DNA from 3 places in the Thalassolituus sp. ST750PaO-4 genome. Region 3 is predicted to be linked to each of the others. Evidence: predicted binding sites of a transcription regulator. Region 3 holds the regulator's gene; each other region holds the start of a gene.
The links. Region 3 encodes FliA, which starts transcription of late flagellar genes. Its sites were predicted from a motif close to CTAAAGTTNNNNNNNNNNCNGCCGATA; they were not measured.

Region 1: the regulator FliA is predicted to act here: its motif matches at 3,972-3,998, upstream of HUF18_RS07630 (DUF5610 domain-containing protein).
Region 2: the regulator FliA is predicted to act here: its motif matches at 3,636-3,662, upstream of HUF18_RS07015 (flagellar protein MotY).

The regions. Positions count from the first base shown of each region.
Region 1 covers NZ_JABVCB010000007.1:387,310-393,739, forward strand. The annotation lists gene HUF18_RS07605 (outer membrane beta-barrel protein) at 1-538, opposite strand, end outside; gene HUF18_RS07610 (STAS/SEC14 domain-containing protein) at 911-1,315, shown strand; gene HUF18_RS07615 (MaoC family dehydratase) at 1,339-2,235, opposite strand; gene HUF18_RS07620 (AraC family transcriptional regulator) at 2,419-3,441, shown strand; gene HUF18_RS07625 (hypothetical protein) at 3,589-3,876, shown strand; gene HUF18_RS07630 (DUF5610 domain-containing protein) at 4,036-5,091, shown strand; gene HUF18_RS07635 (glutaredoxin family protein) at 5,186-5,449, shown strand; gene HUF18_RS07640 (hypothetical protein) at 5,463-6,176, shown strand; gene HUF18_RS07645 (ComEA family DNA-binding protein) at 6,259-6,430, opposite strand, start outside.
Region 2 covers NZ_JABVCB010000007.1:244,419-250,848, forward strand. The annotation lists gene katG (catalase/peroxidase HPI) at 1-1,120, opposite strand, end outside; gene HUF18_RS07000 (UPF0231 family protein) at 1,486-1,857, opposite strand; gene rnt (ribonuclease T) at 1,875-2,507, opposite strand; gene pyrC (dihydroorotase) at 2,540-3,577, opposite strand; gene HUF18_RS07015 (flagellar protein MotY) at 3,706-4,638, shown strand; gene HUF18_RS07020 (argininosuccinate synthase) at 4,825-6,045, shown strand; gene HUF18_RS07025 (hypothetical protein) at 6,266-6,430, shown strand, end outside.
Region 3 covers NZ_JABVCB010000013.1:860,447-866,876, forward strand. The annotation lists gene flhA (flagellar biosynthesis protein FlhA) at 1-515, shown strand, start outside; gene flhF (flagellar biosynthesis protein FlhF) at 542-1,942, shown strand; gene HUF18_RS19365 (MinD/ParA family protein) at 1,949-2,767, shown strand; gene HUF18_RS19370 (RNA polymerase sigma factor FliA) at 2,771-3,502, shown strand; gene cheY (chemotaxis response regulator CheY) at 3,638-4,012, shown strand; gene HUF18_RS19380 (protein phosphatase CheZ) at 4,029-4,805, shown strand; gene HUF18_RS19385 (chemotaxis protein CheA) at 4,818-6,430, shown strand, end outside.

The DNA.
Region 1 (6,430 bases), on a different contig from region 3:
GGCTGATGGTTTGGTCCTGGAATGCTTTGATTTCAACAGTGTCATAATCAGCCACCCACAGGTTGGCGCCGGTTTTCAGGAAAAAATCGATACTGTCGGTCAGTGGGAAACGGTAGCGGAAAGTAATAAGAAAACTTTGCGGACGGGCACTGGCAAAACCGGTGTAGGTTGCATATGCCTGATCGTCAGTCGTGGCATTGGTACGGGATACTGTACCGTGTTTCGCGTTTTTAAACGTCGGTGGCTTATCATCAGCCACATCAGTGAAGTCGGCTTTCGGATCATCGTAACTGGCTTCTCCAATATCCATAATGCCGAATTCCAGAGCCAGCCGGTCGGTAATATTGGGTCCGAATGTCAGTTTGATGGTGTTGCCGAAAGAGTCCATATCCTGAGAGTCAGTGATACCGCCCTGCAGGCCAACAAATCCGCCTTCAGCCTGTGCTGCAGGGGATAGCAGGGATAAACCGAGCAGAGAGCTCAGCGCCAGCGAAGTCAGCATGCCACCACGTGCAGGTGTGCAGGAATATGAGGCCATAGTGAGGGAGTCCATTTTTATAGTTGTTCTGATCTGCCTGAGCAGGAATTATCTTGTTATTTTGTTGGCAGGAATTCAGTGGTATTCGCTACAGATTCCTGACGTTTGCGCATGATACCAGCCACCGCTTCAATATAAAGCCACTCTTCGGGCAATTTACGTTATAAAACCGCAGCCGGATGCAGCAGCTGAACGTTCTGGAGTGCGTCTGGCAGAGCGCACTGTGGATGGAGGTCCGGGAGATATAGGCCTATTTGTCATTAAGTCTGTCCGATGAGCCTCTGATATTGGAAAATATGGCAATAATTGCCTTTATTTTCCGGCGAATTTTGCTATCGTTTATGAAAATCAATTCTTAAAACTACGGTTAATATGACAATTCGAGGTGTGAATTCTCCGGCAAAGCCAGCTACCTGGCTGGGAGAAAACGGCATTGTCTACCACGACCTTCACGGCTTCAGCCATCTGACGATCGACCTTGTCCGTTTTATGCACAATGCTCATGGGCGGATTGCGGGGCAGCGCAAGCGACCTGTATTACTGTTGGGGCAGGATATTCTTACCGTTGATTTCGAGGTGCAGCTTTTCGCTTCACACCCCGACCTTCTGCGTACCACAACAGCGCTGGCGATTGTGGGCGACTCTTTTATGCTGCGTCATCTGACGGCGATGTTTCTCAGTTATCATGCTCCCGCTTATCCGGTGCAACGCTTTGATCAGCGTGATGAGGCCGAATGCTGGCTGACGGGGATGGCCGCTCAGGCTCAGCATGGCTGAGCCTGAAGGCTGCTTCTGTCTCTTCAGATTTTCTCAATCCGTCCTTTCATATGAACCTTTTCGCCTCGGACGCTGCGCAGCTCGAAGTCGATGCCAGCGTTGTTTGGCTGATCACTGCTGAGTGTTTCATGCAGGTTGTAGTGCAATTCGACAGCGGATGGCAGGAAGACCGGCAGCTTAAATTCAGTCGTCAGGCGACAAGCGTCGCTGTGCAGCAGGGGTTGCAGTGCCGCCGCTGTACGGGCTTTGCTCCACATACCATGGGCAATGTGGCTTTTGAAACCGAACAGTTTGGCTGACAGAGCGTAGAGGTGAATGGGATTGGAATCACCGGAAACCCGCGCATAGCGCCGACCCAGATTACTGTGCAGCGTCCAGCGTTCTATGGTGGCGAAGCTGGCCAGTGGTGGTCGCTCTTTTTTCGCTCCCTTGGCTTCAGTGCTGCGCATGCGCGCCAGATTGGTACTGACTGATTCCCAGACTTTTTCACCGCCGATGGTTATTTCGGTATGAATATCAAACTCCAGCCCTTTATCGGTTTTTGTGCTTCCGGAAAAATGACAGCGGATATCCAGTTTCTCTTCCTGGCGAATGGCCCGGTATTGAGTGATCTCATTGCGGATATGCACCAGCCCCATGAGGGCGAGAGGAAATTGCTTATGCAGCATCAGCTCCATGTGCAGCGGGAATGCCAGTACGTGTGGGTAGGTCAGCGGCAGCAAGGATGTCTGAGTGCGGAAGCCGCAGACGCTGGCGTAAGCCGCTACCCGCTCCGGGCGCGCTTTCACACCAACCAGCAGAGCTTCAATATCAGGCATCTGTATATCACGCTGGCCGGCGCCACGTGCCAGCAGCGCCCGGGCGTATTGGCTCAGAGTTCCCGGAGTCGCACTGAATTGCATGCGTATAGCTTGAGTCATGGCCACGGTGTCCTTAATTAATATTCTGATCAGACAAGGGTGAGAAAGGGGAGTATAGAGGCAGCTTGCAGAGGGCCATTGGCGCAGCCACTTCGTGTGCTGCGTCAGTTTGGTCAATAGGACTTGCAGCGGCCTGTTTATCTGGCAGAATTCGCCAACACTCATCAGGAATTTCAACGACTTATGTCCGGTGGAATGACAGAACTGCGTGACTCTGGCGTCATGATCCAGCTGGCTCATCAGGCCATGCTGAAAATGGGGTTGGATGTGGATGCGGTGTTTGCGCGTTTGGGGGTTACCCCTGAGTTGCTGGCAGACAGGAATATCCGCACGCCACACGAAGCTCAGCTGATCTTTTGGCATGTGCTGGAAGAGGTCAGCCAGGATGCTGATATCGGTCTGCATCTTGGCGAACATATGCCTGTATATAAGGGACAGGTGCTTCAGTACCTGTTTCTGTCCAGTCCGACCTTTGGTGAGGGGTTGAAAAGAGCACTGAATTATCAGCGCCTGCTCAGCGATGCTTCCCAGGCCAGTACCGGCACGGAAGGCGATCAGGCATATATTCTGGTCGAGAGTGCCAGCGACCGTGTGGCCGGCCTGCGCCATCTGAATGAATGCATGGCGCTTGGCCTGATCCGTTTCTTCCGTTATGTAACCGATGATGCCTTTGTGCCATCCTGCGTTCATTTCAGCCATGAAAAACCGGCTGACAGTACGGAGCATGAGCGGATTTTTGCCTGTCCGGTTCTGTTTGAACAGGATGACAACCGTATTTATTTCAATACCCAGCTGCTGGATATGCCGTCTTCCCATGCTGAGCCGGAACTGCTGCAGCTGCACGAAAAACTGGCGATTGAGCATGTGGCCAAGCTGGAGCGTCAGGATATTGTGACCAGGGTATACAGGGTCTTCGGCGAAATTCTGGAAACGGGACAGGTCAGTCTGGAAGATGTCGCGGAGCGGCTGGACATTAAATCCCGCACATTACGTACCCGTCTGGCGGAAGCGGGCACTAACTTCAATCAGTTGCTGGCAGACTACCGCTGCAACCTGGCTAAACGTCTGTTATCCGGTACCGATGAGAGTATCGACGAGATTGTCTACCTTACCGGTTTTTCTGAACCGAGTACTTTCTACAGGGCATTTAAACGCTGGACCAGCCAGACACCGGTTGAGTACCGCAATCAGCGCAAACAGTTATGAAGCGGGCTGATTAGCCTTTTCTTGCAAGGTAATGCTTTCAGTCGTCGTGAATCTTTAACTTATTGTCATAATAGTGTTCATTTTTTGATCTGGTTTTCTTCGTGTGCCTGAGCCATTGTAATCGGGTTTTTATTCGGAGGATTTGTTATGAGCCAGACGCAGAAATTATCACTGATTCAACCCTTGGTTGAGCACATGATGCAGACTCAGGACGTTGCTGAATGGCGTCAGGCCCTGCTCAATCAGGGAATTATGAGTAAAGAAGAAGTCATCGCCCTTGATCAGAATGCTCTGCATGCAGCGTATAAAACATTTAAAATCATGCAGTTGCTGAATGAGCACCCGGATCACATCATGAATGAGATCGAGCGTAATAAAGTTTGCTGGAAACTGGATTTCAGCTACGACTATCATCAGGGCGCTGTCTGCTACTGACTTGCAGGCCTGTACTTTTATCAGCCTGTTAGCGCAAACAAAAAAAGCCCGCCAGTTGCGGGCTTTTTTTGTTTACTGACTAAACTGTCACAGGGTTCAATTTCCGGCTGTTCTGGCCGATAACCCAAAGAACAGCAACACAGTCTGAGCGGAGGCTATATGGCAATCACAATTACCCCCTCGCAATACCGGAATTACGGCACCCAGAATCCTGAGGGCAGTAAAAAGGCCGGAGCTTCTGCCAGCGATGTAAAACAGGGTGCAGCCGCCGAATCCCTGGCTAAGGCACTTCCCGGCGTTGTTCAGCTGGATAAAAAACAGAGCCCGGAGGAAACCGCTTCAGCCATCCTGCGCCATGTACAAAATGGTATTAACCAGCTGCGTTCCCAGGGGGCAGATCAGAGCCGCATCGATCAGCGCCTGCAGGCCGCCCGTGAAGGCATTGCCAAAGGTTATGCCCAGGCAACAGAGATGCTGGACGGTATGGGGCTGCTGGATGACGAATTAAAAGGCCAGATTGCCGCTGGACGTCAGCTGGTCGATGACGGTCTGGATCAGCTCGCCCGACCGGCAGAACAGAGTCGGGCGTTGCTTGCCAGTAAAAGCTCGCTCAGCGTGGCTAATGAGTTGTCTCTGCAGGTCCTGACCCAGGAAGGCGACCGGGTGACGGTAAGTTTCTCTCAGGGCAGCAGTCTCAGCACGTCAATCAGCCAGGATGGGCAGGGTAATTCGGCTTTCAGTCTGCAGGCTTCGGCTCAGCAAAACTGGAGTATGGAAGTGAATGGCAGCCTGAGTGATGCCGAGCGGACGGCGCTGGCTGGCCTGTTTGATGATGTACAGTCACTGAGTGAGCGTTTCTTTGCCGGTGATATCGGTGCGGCATTGGGACAGGCAATGGACCTTGGCTTTGATGGCAGCCAGCTGGCGGCGATGAGTCTTAATCTGACTCAGCAAACGGTTGCGACCTCAACCAAAGCCTATGCCAGTGTTCAGCCGCAGTTACCTACACCAGAGCTGGAATCGCTGAAAGCACCGCTGGCGTCTTATGTGGATGCTTATATGGCTGCACTGGAAAAAGCCAGCCCTCTGGCAGATGCGCCGCAGACCTTGCAGGATCTGGTAAACCAGTTGTTGCCGGAAGAAGAGCGTTTGCCGGTCTGGAAGTCTTTCCATGAGGGATTGAACTCATTGCTTGGTAACAAAGCCCGACCGTAGTTTTCCTTTCTCCGCTTCTCAGGGGCAGACTTTTTGTCATGCCCCGGTGCTAACCGCTATACTTCCCCCTGTCTGTTTTTACTGGAACTGCCTGATGGCTCTGGTTTTATTTGGCACTGAGGCCTGTCATCTGTGTGATTTGGCACAAGCTGTTATTGTGAATGTCGCCGGCCAGATTTCCCTCGATGTTTATGTCGAAGATATTGCTGAAACAGAAGCGCTGGTGGAACGCTATGGTTTGCGAATTCCGGTGCTGCTGAACGAACAAAACGGGGCCGAACTTGACTGGCCCTTCGATGAGACGCAACTGCTGAACTGGCTGCAGAGCAGTGCTCAACCTGAACCAATTTCTGAATAAAAGGATGATTACCATGCGGATTTTATCTGGACTGATCCTGGCTTCGCTGGCGCTGTTACAAGGCTGCTCCAGCACTCAGCTGTCACCCACCGGAGAGGCGGTTTATTACGCGCTGCAGACCGATACCACACTGCGCACCTGGGTCGATGCCTGTGATGATGTCAGCGCCAAAGCCAAGCAGGCAGCCTATACCGCGAAGCAAAACTGGTGGCAGCGTAACGGTGCCTTTGTCGAGAGCGCCGATTTTGGACTGGCCTACGATATTATTCATGTAACCGATGACCGTACTGAAACCGGTGCCCGCATGGCGATGGCCCTGACCTGGCAGGTGGTTGAGACGGCAGAGGCCGAAGTGCAGGAATTGCTGAGTGCCAGTGGTGATAAAGAAGACCTCTGTTTACGGGTGTTATCACAATATAACCAGGGCGAACGCGACCTGCGCAGCCAGGATAAAGTGTACGAATCACTGGTAAATTTACAGCGACGCTCACAGCGTGATGGTACGGATCTGAATTTAAAGCGTGCGGCCGTTGAGCAAAAAACCGGAAAAGTGTATGGCCGCTCTTTTTATGTGGTAGAAAAAATGGCGAAGCGCAATGGTTGTTCCGGTGCAGAAGTTCACCTGCTGAAAAATGCCTGGCCGCATGAGGTGTATGATGCCCGTTGCCCGGATAACAGCTACCTGCTGGTACGCTGCGAGTGGGGGAATTGTTTGGTAACAGACTGACCGATAAACAGAAAATATCTGAGAAAAAGAGCCGCATAGCGGCTCTTTTTTTGTGCGCTTTTTATGCGCTGTTTTTTATATTTTATTCCAGTGCCAGCATGGAACGGTTTTTATCAAGGATGGCTTTGCCGATTCCTTTAACCTGAGTGATGTCGTCCAGTGATTTAAACTGACCATGTTGTTGGCGGTATACAATAATGGCTTCCGCTTTCGCTTTACCAATACCGTCAAGCTGGCTGAGTTGTTCCGCGGTG
Region 2 (6,430 bases), on a different contig from region 3:
GGATGCAGCGGATGGACGGATCTTCGACATCCACGGGCATATCTTCTTCGGCAATGTTCACCGGCTGATACTGGTGGGCACCGGCCGGGCTTTTGGTCAGTTCCCAGTCGTATTTAAACAGCAGGTCGAAGTAGCCGTTATCCCATTGTGTTGGCTTGCTGGTCCAGGCACCTTCGATACCGCTGGTGACGGTATCGCGGCCAATACCGCGGCCTTTGTGGTTGTTCCAGCCGAGGCCCTGTTCGTCAACGTCGGCGCCTTCCGGGGCAGGCCCAAGGTTGGCGGCATCGCCATTGCCGTGTGCTTTACCCACGGTGTGGCCACCGGCGGTTAAGGCAACGGTTTCTTCGTCGTTCATGGCCATACGCTCGAAGGTGACGCGCATATCCTGAGCGGTTTTCAGCGGATCGGGGTTACCATCCACGCCTTCCGGGTTTACATAGATCAGGCCCATCATCACGGCGGCTAATGGGTTCTCTAGATCGCGCTGACCGCTGTACCTTGTTCCTTCGCTGCCGCTTGGCGCCAGCCATTCTTTTTCTGAACCCCAGTAGGTGTCTTTTTCCGGATGCCAGATGTCTTCACGGCCACCGGCGAAACCGAAGGTTTTAAAGCCCATGGATTCATAGGCCATATTACCGGCAAGAATCATCAGGTCGGCCCAGGAAATCTTGTTGCCGTATTTCTTTTTCAGTGGCCATAACAGACGACGGGCTTTGTCGAGGTTGCCGTTATCCGGCCAGCTGTTCAGCGGTGCAAAACGCTGGTTACCGGTGTTGGAACCACCACGGCCATCGGTTGTGCGGTAAGAGCCGGCGCTGTGCCAGGCCATACGGATCATCAGGCCGCCGTAATGGCCCCAGTCGGCTGGCCACCAGTCCTGGCTGTCGGTCATCAGGGCTTTCAGGTCGCTTTTCAGGGCTTCGAGATCGAGCTTTTTGAATTCTTCGGCGTAGTTGAAATCGTCGCCCAGAGGATTGGTCTTGCTGTCGTGCTGATGGAGGATGTCCAGATTCAGTGCGTTGGGCCACCAGGCCATATTGTCGTTGCCGGACGTGGTGTTACCACCATGCATGACCGGGCAGGTGCCTGCTGGCTTTCCCTGATTACTGTTACTCATAAGTATCTCCTTGATTGACCGGTTGGCCGGCGCTCCCATTGTGGAAGGTTGTGGAAGTCTGTGCCGGTAGTGACTGTACAGATACAGACTAGGGGAGAAGCGCACGCTTGCCGAATTAGTTGTGGCAATACGTTCCTTAGTCAAAAGCTATCGAACTTTTTAAAAGAAAGGATTACTGACTATCGTTAAGCCGTCGAAGGAGATGAGGGCAGCAGGTTGAGGGAGTCAGGTTGGTGAGTCAGGCTGGTTTGTCGGTAGGGGTTGCTGAAATCTGTTACGGGGTTGGCAATGTGCCGGGTCAGGCAAACACAACAGCGACAGCCGCAGATAAAACACCTGCCCCGGATGGGGCAGGCCGATAACGCTCAGTCGAGCAGGAACTCCTGCCATTCGCTGAGCAGTTCTTTAAAGTCGTCGAGGCCACAGGCGGCAAAGGATTCGGCGTCGTAAAACTCCAGATCTTCGCCTTCCAGCTCCTCCAGTGAATGATCCTGCAGCAGTACCAGGGCAATGACTTCGGCATCGTCACGGGTCAGACGCAGTAAGAAATCGCGCCCCTGCCACTGAAATTCACTCTGTTGGCCTTGTTCCAGACTGCTGACAGCCTGCAACAGACGGCTCAGCTGCTCGGTATCGGCACCCAGTTCGTCGGTGAGCCAGAGGCCAAAGGCTTCGTGGTCCATCGACAGGCGTGCGCAGGGCAGCTGGCGTTCATTGTAGAAAAAACGGTAATCCATAAAGGGTCTTCGTGTGGTCAGTCGTTGTCGTCACTCAGGTCGGCGCCAGCCAGTGGCCAGCCGCCCAGATCTTTGTAGCGATTGATAATAAAGCAGAACAGTTCGGCGGTTTTGTAGGTGTCGTAAGCGGCACTGTGCGCAGCGCTGTTGTCAAAATCGATGCCGGCCATTTTGCACGACTTGGCCAGCACGGTATGACCGAGGGCCAGTGCGGCAATGGAGGCGGTATCGAAGGACGAAAACGGGTGGAACGGATCGCGCTTGATATCGTTGCGGGCGACGGCGGCACGCAGGAAACCATGATCGAAGTGGGCGTTATGGCCGACCAGTACGGCGCGGTTACAGCCGTTGGCTTTGATCTCGCGGCGTACGGTCTGGAACATGGCGGTCAGGGCGTCGATCTCAAATTCGGCATCGCGTTCGGGGTCGAACGGATCGATGCCGGTAAAATCGAGGGCTTCCTGCTGCAGGTTGGCACCATCAAAGGGATGAATATTGGCGCTCAGGGTTTCATTCGGATGCAGATAGCCATCCTCATCCATGCGCAGTGTGACCATGGCGATTTCCAACAGGGCGTCGGTTTCGGCATCGAAGCCGCCGGTTTCAACATCGACAACCACGGGTAAAAATCCGCGGAAGCGCTGTGCCATCATGGTTTTTTCCTGTTTCTCTTCACTCACCCTCAGTACTCCAGTTTCCAGCGCAGGGTTTCGCCGGCACGCAGCGGCACAATAACATCTTTGCCAAACGGCAGTTCGGCCGGCGCCTGCCAGTCTTGTTTGATCAGGGTAATTTCGTCGCTGTTACGCGCCAGACCGTAGAAGTCCGGGCCGTAATGGCTGGCAAAGCCTTCCAGCTTATCCAGCGCACCGAGGTCTTCGAAGATTTCGGCATACAGCTCAATGGCGGCGTAGGCGGTAAAACAGCCGGCACAACCACAGGCGTTTTCTTTGGCGCCTTTGGCGTGTGGCGCACTGTCGGTGCCGAGGAAGAATTTGCTGTTGCCGCTGGCGACCACATCCTGCAGCGCCTGCTGGTGAATGTTGCGCTTCAGAATCGGCAGGCAGTAGAAGTGCGGCTTAATTCCGCCAACCAGCATGTGATTACGGTTGTAGGCCAGATGCTGCACGGTGATGGTGGCGGCAACGTTGCTGCCCTGGCTTTGTACAAACTCGGCAGCGTCTTTGGTGGTGATGTGTTCAACCACCACTTTTAAGGTCGGATGACGGCTGACCAGCGGTGCCAGAATGGTGTCGAGGAATTCTTTTTCGCGGTCGAATATGTCGATGTGGTTCTGGGTGACTTCACCGTGCACCAGCAGCGGCATGCCGTTTTCGGCCAGCGCAGCGGCGATATCATCGAGCTTGCCGAGATCGGTAACACCGGAAGCGGAGTTAGTGGTCGCTCCGGCCGGATACAGCTTAACGGCTACAATGTTACCGGCTGCCTTGGCTTCAGTAATCATTTCCGGGGTGGTATTGTCGGTTAAGTACAGCACCATTAACGGGTTAAAGGTCAGGCCCTGCGGTACGCGCGACAGGATGCGGTCGCGGTATTCCAGTGCCTGTTCGGCATTCATCACCGGTGGCTGCAGGTTTGGCATGATGATGGCGCGGCCCATCACCCGGGCGGTGGCAGGCACGGTATGTTGCAGCACGGCGCCATCGCGTACGTGCAGGTGCCAGTCGTCGGGGCGGGTAATGGTCAAACGGTCAGTCATGCTCTTCAACCTTCAGCTAAAATTGATGGGGCATTGTACCGAAAGCAGCCTTTAACCGCTTAATTTTTCTCGGAATTGGCCGATAACTCAGGAACAGCCCCGAATTTAACAGCCTCAACCGGATGTCTATGCACAAACTAATTGCCTTAAGCTGCATGTTGCTCAGCGCTTTCTGCCAGGCGGATGCGGCGCTGGACTACGGCGGTGACATTGAAACTACCGACTGGTCGGTCAGTGGTTCGGTATTTGAGTGCCGTTTTGAGCAGACGCTGGCCGGGTATGGCCGCGCGGTGTTCTATCACGAGGCCGGCGAGGACGTTACTTTTCAGCTCGAAACCCTGAAGAACCTGATGTCGTACAGCCAGGCACGGGTCAGTATCCTGCCACCGCCCTGGCAGCCGGGAGTAAAAAGCGAAGATCTGGGTGTGGCGCGGATTGTAAAAGACACGCCGAATCTGAGTCTGGACGCCACCCGCACCAATCAGTTTCTGCATGCCTTGCTGGAAGGCAAATGGCCTGCCATCAGCCACAAAACCTATTACGATCAGAACCGCTTTGTAAAAGTGCACCTGTCGGCGGTGTCGTTTCCACAGTTTTATCTGGATTATCTGGAGTGTGTAAAACAGCTGCTGCCGGTTAATTACCGGCAGGTGGCGCGCTCGAAGGTGCTGTTTGCCAGTGGTGAAGAGCAGATCGATGCCCCCGATATGAAAATTCTCGACCGCATTATTTTTTACATAAAGCATGATCCGCGCATTTTTGCCGTGTATCTGGACGGTCATTCTGACAACGTTGGCCGCCGTTACGATAACCGCCAGACGTCCAAGGCGCGGGTTGAGGATGTGGAACGTTACTTTATAAAGCAGGGCATCGATCCGGAAATGGTGACCACCCGTTTTCATGGTGACCGTTATCCGGTGGCCAGCAACAAAACCGCCGCCGGACGCGCCGAAAACCGCCGTGTAACCATCCGCATCGAACAGCGGGAAGATATGCCGATACCGGATAATCTGCTGTTTAAACCGAAGGTCCGCACCCAGACTACCGCCAGCGGCGACTGATACCCGCCGCGCTTTCTTTATTGCTCTTTTTAGTCCTCTTTCTTTACTGCTCTTTCTTTGTCCTTTGGGTACGCCTGTTGGCTATCCCGTGCACAATCAGTACAATACCGCCCCTTTCGTTATTGCTATCCGCCGGTACGGGCTGTTTGCCCCCTGTGCGGCCAATCATCATCCTGGAGAATACCCATGTCAGACATCAAGAAAGTGGTGCTGGCCTATTCCGGTGGTCTGGATACGTCCGTGATCGCCAAATGGCTGCAAGAAGAATACAAGTGTGAAGTCGTAACCTTTACTGCTGACCTGGGCCAGGGCGAAGAAGTTGAACCGGCACGCGCCAAGGCTGAAGCTCTGGGTATCAAAGAAATCTTCATCGACGACCTGCGTGAAGAGTTTGCCCGTGACTTCGTATTCCCGATGTTCCGCGCCAACACCATTTACGAAGGTGAATACCTGCTGGGTACCTCGATTGCCCGTCCGCTGATCGCCAAGCGTCTGATCGAAATTGCCAACGCCACCGGCGCTGATGCCATTGCCCACGGTGCAACCGGTAAAGGTAATGATCAGGTGCGTTTCGAACTGGGTGCCTACGCCCTGAAACCAGGCGTAAAAGTGATTGCTCCATGGCGTGAATGGGATCTGACTTCCCGTGAAACCCTGATGGCGTACTGCGACAAGCACGACATTAAAGTTGAGAAAAAAGCCGGTAAGAAATCTCCGTATTCTATGGACGCTAACCTGCTGCACATCTCTTACGAAGGTGACATCCTGGAAGACCCATGGAATGAGCCGGAAGAAGATATGTGGCTGTGGTCTGTGTCTCCGGAAAATGCTCCGGACGAAGCGGCTTACATCACCATCAGCTTCAAAAACGGTGACCCGGTTGCCATCGATGGCGTGGAAAAATCTCCGGCCACCATTATGGAAGAGCTGAACAAACTGGCCGGTGCTTACGGTGTGGGTCGTGTGGATATCGTAGAAAACCGTTACGTGGGCATGAAAGCCCGTGGTTGTTACGAAACTCCGGCCGGTACTGTACTGCTGAAAGCACACCGTGCGATCGAATCCATCACTCTGGATCGTGAAGCGGCGCACCTGAAAGACGAACTGATGCCACGTTACGCCAAGCTGATCTACAACGGTTACTGGTGGAGCCCTGAGCGTAAAATGCTGCAGGCGGCTATCGACGAAACCCAGAAAGTTGTTAACGGCGATGTGCGCGTAAAACTGTATAAAGGCAACGTGATTGTGGTTGGCCGTCGTTCAGAAGACACTCTGTTCGATGAAAAAATCGCCACTTTCGAAGACGATGCCGGTGCTTACGACCAGAAAGATGCGGCCGGCTTTATTAAGCTGAACGCTCTGCGTCTGCGCACGGCTGCGAAAAAAGGCCGTAGCTTCCTGGATTAATTCCGGCGCTGTTGCTTTTCGCAAAAAAGAACCCGCTACGGCGGGTTTTTTTATGGGCTTTTTGAAGCTGTTTTCAGAACACTTCTGCATGCTGCTGGTGATTTTATGTCGCAATAAATCCCTTGTTTGCTGATGGTCAGACTGATAAGTTTATTTTTAGCGTAGCGCCTTATTGATGATGGCCTGCATATCATGAAATGACTGCTTGTTAGGGATAACGATGTCGGTATTTTTCAGCGGAATAGCACAGTTACGGACGTATTTTTCTCAACCGGTTATTTATAATTTTCAGCGGCGGATATTTCTGGCGGTCATGCTGGGATGGCTGAGCGGCTGCACGGCGAATGTGTATTTTCATCCGCCGGAAGAAATGTACTTAGTTCAA
Region 3 (6,430 bases):
ATACTTTAAGTATCAGTCAGTTACTGGCGGTTCTGCAGAATCTTTTGCGTGAACATGTACCTATCCGCGATATGCGCTCTATTGCCGAGTCTTTGGCGAATAGTGGCAGTCAGAGTCAAGATACCGCCGCTATGACCGCTGCTGCACGCCTTGCCCTTAGCCGGATGATTGTCCAGAACATCTTTGGTAATGCGGATGAGCTGGTGGTTATGACGCTGGATCCGGGGCTGGAACAGTTGTTGCTTAAAACCCTTCAGCAAAGCGGACAACAGGCCGGACAATATGGTCTGGTGCTGGAACCGGGAATGGCCGATACCCTGCAACGCTCTTTGGCCGAAGCAGTGCAGGCGCAGGAAATGGCAGGCAATCCGGCGGTGCTGCTGGTAACCAGCCAGCTGCGTGCGGCGATGGCTCAGTTTGTACGCAACAGCATCGAGCAACTGCAGGTGCTGGCGTATCAGGAAGTTCCGGACAACAAGAGTATTACCATTGTCGCCAGTATTGGCGGCAAATAGGCCCTTACGAATCATGAGTGCTGACTATGAAAGTTAAACGCTTCACCGCAGCCAATATGCAGCTGGCACTGCGTCTGGTCTCCCAGGAACTGGGAGCGGATGCGGTCATTCTGTCGAGCAAGAAAGTAGCGGACGGATTTGAAGTGGTCGCCGCTCTGGACTATCAGCCGGGCCATGAGCAGGAACGGGCGGAAATCGAACGCCAGCTGCGCCTGCAGCAGGAACTGGAAGAGGCGAAAGCGGCATCCCGTGAACCACAGCCGGCGCTGAAAAAACGTGATGAGCGTTATGAAGAGCGTATGGCGTTTGCCGGAAAGAGTGATCTTTCCAGCACAGAATCGCTGTCGGCGGTATTGAGTGGCCTGAAAAATGATGATTTCAGTCGCGCCGCCCCGGCAGGTTCGGGCAAAACTGGCCCGGATAACGGCCGCGACGCCACTGAAGACAGCATGTTGCGTCGCCGCGCGGATCAGGAAGGCGAGTGGTACAACAGCGTTATTCAGCAAATGAGCGGAGAATTACGTGAGCTGAAAGACTGGATGGTCAGCCATCAGGGCAGTGCCTGGGATACTCACCGGCCACTGACCTGGCAGCAGTCGCAATTGTGGCAGCGCTGTCAGGATGTCGGGCTGGAGGCGGCCTGGGCGGATCGTGTAGCCAGTCGTATCGATGGCGATGTACCGCTCGAAGACGCCTGGAAAAAAGCATTGAAGCTGATTGCTTCAGACTTGCCGGTAGCCCCGAATGGATTGCTTGATCGTGGTGGCATTTATGCACTGGTTGGCCCGACAGGGGCGGGAAAAACGACCACCATCGGCAAGCTGGCTGCACAGTTTGTGATCCGCCACGGAGCGGAATCGGTGGCTTTGATCACCCTCGATAATTACCGCGTAGCGGCGCATGATCAGCTGCGGACCTTTGCCCGCATATTAGGGGTAACCCTGCATGTTGTGCCGGTGAATGGTGATCTGAACAAGGCACTTGATGGTGTACGTGACAAAAAACTGGTGTTGGTTGATAGCGCCGGGCTGGCAAGTCAGGATCCACATTTTGCTGCGCAATTGTCTATGCTTAAACAGGCCGGAGCGCGTCTGAAAAAGCTGCTGGTATTACCTCTGACCAGTCAGGGACGTTGCCTGCAGGAAAACTATGAACATTTTAAAGCGGCAGGTTTGGCGGGTTGTGTGTTTACCAAGCTGGATGAGTGTTTCAGCCTTGGGCCTGCCATGAGTGTCTCGGCGCTGACCCAGCTGCCGGTCACCCTGGTGACTGATGGACCGCACATCCCCGATGATGTGCATTATCCGGATGCTGAAAAACTGGTGAAACTGGCGGAGCAGATGGCGCGCATGGCGCGTACCCGCTGGCAGGCCGCCGAAGCCATGAGCTTCGCCACTCAGCATTCCAGTATTCAACACGGAGTATAACGACTAATGGCAAGGCATCCTGTGCAGGTCATCGCGGTCACCGGCGGTAAAGGTGGTGTCGGCAAGAGCAATGTCTCGGTCAATCTGGCTATCGCCCTGGCCGAGATGGGGCGCAGAGTCGTGGTTCTTGACGCGGATCTGGGGTTGGCAAATATCGATATTCTGCTGGGTATCAGCTCTAATAAAACCATTGAAAATGTTCTGGCGGGTGAATGTGATCTGCGTGACGTAATGGTTAAAGGGCCGGGAGGTATCCGCGTAGTGCCGGCATCTTCTGGTACGCAAAAATTATCGCAGCTGAACGCACTTGAACATGCCGGCCTGATTCAGGCCTTCAGTGATATCGGTGATGATATCGATGTGCTGATTATTGATACTGCGGCCGGAATTTCCGACAGTGTGATGAGTTTTGTCCGTGCCGCGCAGGAAGTGCTGATGGTGGTCACTGATGAACCAACCTCAATCACCGACGCCTATGCGCAGATCAAACTTCTGAATCGTGACTATGGGCTGTTCCGTTTCCGCATTGTTGCCAACATGGTCCGCACACCACAGGAAGGAAACGCTTTATTTGCCAAACTTACCAAAGTGACAGATCGTTTCCTGGAAGTGGCTATGCAGTATGTTGGCGCTATACCTCAGGACGATGCGCTTAAGCGTGCCGTGCAGCGCCAGAAAGCGGTGATCGATGCCTACCCGCGCTCCAAAGCGGCGACAGCATTCCGTGCACTGGCTAAAAAAGTGGATTCATGGCCACTGCCTTCAACACCCCGGGGGCATCTGGAGTTTTTTGTAGATCGGTTGGTTCAGGAAGCCGGGGCATAACGAGTGTCAGTAGGAAGTTGTCTGGTGTATTCCGACGTACAAAAACACGATTATGAACAGCTGGTACGTGATCATGCGACGCTGGTAAAGCGCATTGCACACCACCTTATTGGCCGTCTGCCTGACAGTGTGCAGCTTGACGATCTCATTCAGGCCGGCATGATTGGTCTGCTGGAAGCGGCACGCAAATACGATGGCGGTAAAGGTGCCAGCTTCGAAACCTACGCCGGTATCCGCATTCGTGGCGCGATGCTGGACGAGATCCGTAAAGGTGACTGGGCACCACGCTCGGTACACCGTAATTCCCGTCGTATCAGTGATGCCATTAAACAGATTGAAAGTGAAAAGGGCCGTGATGCTGAAGACAGCGAAGTCGCCGGTTTTCTGGGCATCAGTCAGGATGAATACCATGCCATCCTGAAAGACAGCGCCGGCTGCCGGCTGTTCAGTTTTGAAGAGGTTGTTGAAAAGAGCGAGTCAGGCTTCGACGTCTTTGAAGAAGAGTCCCCCAATCCGCTGGACGGTATTGAACGTGAATCCTTTCAGCGTCAACTCGCCGACGCTATCCGTCATTTACCCGAAAGGGAACAGCTGGTACTCGCCCTGTACTACGACGAGGAACTGAACCTGAAAGAAATTGGCGCCGTATTGGGTGTCAGCGAATCAAGGGTCAGTCAGCTGCACAGTCAGGCAGCTCATCGTCTGCGTGCCCGCCTTGGCGGCTGGTTGTCCTAACTCCTTCCTGTTATTGAAAAAAATCTTTTCTGAGCGCTTTGTTTCTGGATAAAGCGATAACTGTGTCTACACTAAACCTTAGGAACGACTTGGAATATAGAGAGTCGATTACTGGAGGTCGTTTTGGACAAAAACATGAAAATTCTGATCGTTGATGATTTCTCAACGATGAGACGAATCGTCAAAAATCTGTTGCGTGATCTGGGGTTTACCAATACTCAGGAAGCAGACGACGGCACAACAGCACTTCCCATGTTGCAGAATGGTGATTTCGACTTCTTAGTGACGGACTGGAACATGCCTGGCATGACAGGTCTCGACTTACTGAAGAAAGTGAGAGCCGATGATCGCCTGAAAAGTCTGCCGGTACTGATGGTGACAGCGGAAGCCAAGCGCGACCAGATTGTTGCCGCTGCTCAGGCAGGGGTTAACGGCTATGTCGTGAAACCTTTTACTGCTGCGGTACTGAAAGAAAAGATCGATAAGATCTTTGAACGTGTCGAAGGTTAACCAGGAAGACAACTTGATGGCCGGGATCAATCTGGATACCGATAACAGCGCTGTCGGCACTGAAATCAAAAACCTAGCAGAAAGCATGCTCAAGCAGCTGGAGCTTGGCGATCTCAGTAAGGCGGTAGCGTTGGTTAATAATCTCAATGAGGTTAGAGACCGCACGTTGTACAACGAAATCGGCAGACTGACCCGTGCCCTGCATGAAGCTATTAAAAATATGCGGGTTGATTCTGTCGGTGCAGCATCGGAAATTGACCATGCAACGGATAAGCTGGCCTATGTTCTGGAAATGACGGATAAATCGGCCAACCGCACCATGGATCTGGTTGATGCCGGTATGCCGCTGGCAACCGACATTCATGACCGGGCCAAAGCGTTATCTGTTGAGTGGCAGCGGTTTTTAAATAAAGAATTAAAGCCGGATGAATTCCGGGCTTTAACCAAAGACATTAATCAGTTTCTGATTGACAGTGCGAGTCAGTCCCAGCGCTTGCAGGGACAGTTATCCGATATCGTACTGGCTCAGGATTTTCAGGATTTAACCGGTCAGGTCATTCACAAAGTGGCTGCGCTGGTAACAGACGTAGAAAGCCGGCTGGTACAGCTTGTTGCCATGGCCGGCAACGTGGATTCGATTACCGGAATTGTTCATGCCGATATGGAATCGGCAGAGAAGCCGACGGAAGGCGCCAATATCGCTGCGGAGGGACCGCAGATTAATAAGTCCAGTGAAGACGTAGTTGCCAGCCAGGATGATGTTGATGACTTACTGTCCAGTCTTGGTTTTTAAAGGAGCTAACGGATGAGTTTCGATGCTGATGAAGAGATTCTCCAGGATTTTTTGGTTGAAGCCGGAGAAATTCTTGAGCTGCTCTCTGAACAACTGGTCGATCTTGAACAACGCCCACATGATAAAGACCTGCTGAATGCTATCTTTCGCGGTTTTCATACCGTTAAAGGTGGGGCTGGATTTCTGCAACTTAATCCTCTGGTGAACTGCTGCCATGCAGCGGAAAACGTCTTCGATACGCTGCGCAACGGCCATCGTACTGTCAATTCAGATCTTATGGATGTGGTACTCCAGGCGTTAGACAGCGTTAACGAAATGTTTGAAAGCGTTCGCTCCGGTGCTGCGCCTGAAGAAGCAGACCCGGAACTCATTGAGCGGCTGCATAAACTGGCATTACCTGAATCAGAAGATGAAGTTCAGAGCAGCGATCCGGAACCTGCTGCTACTGACTCTGTCGCAGAGGAACCTGTCAGCGAGTCCGGTCCTTCAGAAACAGCGCCGGCAGAAGACAGTGGTGATATTACAGACGATGAATTCGAGCAACTGCTGGATGCTCTGGACGAAGAAAAAGCGAATGCAGCTGCGGCAGAAACAGCAGATGACGATTTCTTTGATATAGGCTCCGACAGCACAGATAACAATAGTGACGAAATTACCGAAGATGAATTTGAGGCACTGCTTGATCAGATTCATGGTAAAGGTAAGCATGCTGGTGCACAGACATCGGGAACTGCAGAGCCAGAAAAAACAGAGGCTGAGCCTGTCGCTGCGTCTGCTAATGTCGCAGGTGGGGATGATCTGATCAGTGATTCGGAGTTTGAAGAATTACTTGATCGTTTGCATGGTAAAGGCAAGCATTCAAATGCCCCGGGCGCCGAGTCAGCACCTGCAGCCTCGGCGGAAAAACCAGAAGCTGAAAAACCTCCGGTCACGCCCGCTGCAGATACCAAGCCAGCTGCAAAAGCAGAAGCTAAGCCTGCGCCAAAAACAGAAGCAAAACCGGCTGCTGCGAAGGCTCCGGCAGCGGTTGAAGAAAGCAAACGTCAGGATAAAGATGCTGCCGCATCAGAAGCAACGGTACGTGTGGATACCAAACGTCTTGACGACATCATGAATATGGTTGGCGAGTTGGTGCTGGTTCGTAACCGTCTGGTTCGTTTGGGACTGAAAAGTACCGATGAGTCGATGGCTAAGGCGGTCGCTAATCTGGATGTGGTAACCGGTGATTTACAGGCATCCGTCATGAAAACCCGGATGCAGCCAATCAAGAAAGTATTTGGCCGTTTTCCCCGGGTTGTCCGCGATCTTGCCCGCCAACTGAAAAAAGAAATTAATCTGGAATTACGCGGCGAAGAAACGGATCTGGATAAAAACCTGGTCGAAGCTCTGGCCGATCCATTGGTTCACCTTGTGCGAAATGCAGTGGATCATGGTGTGGAAATGCCGGACGTGCGTGAAAAAAATGGTAAACCACGGGTCGGTACTGTTGTTCTTTCTGCAGAGCAGGAAGGGGACCATATTCTGCTGATTATTCAGGACGATGGCGGCGGTATGGATGCCGATGTTCTGCGCCGGAAAGCGGTAGAAAAAGGCGTTATGGATCAGGATGCCGCTGATCGTCTGAC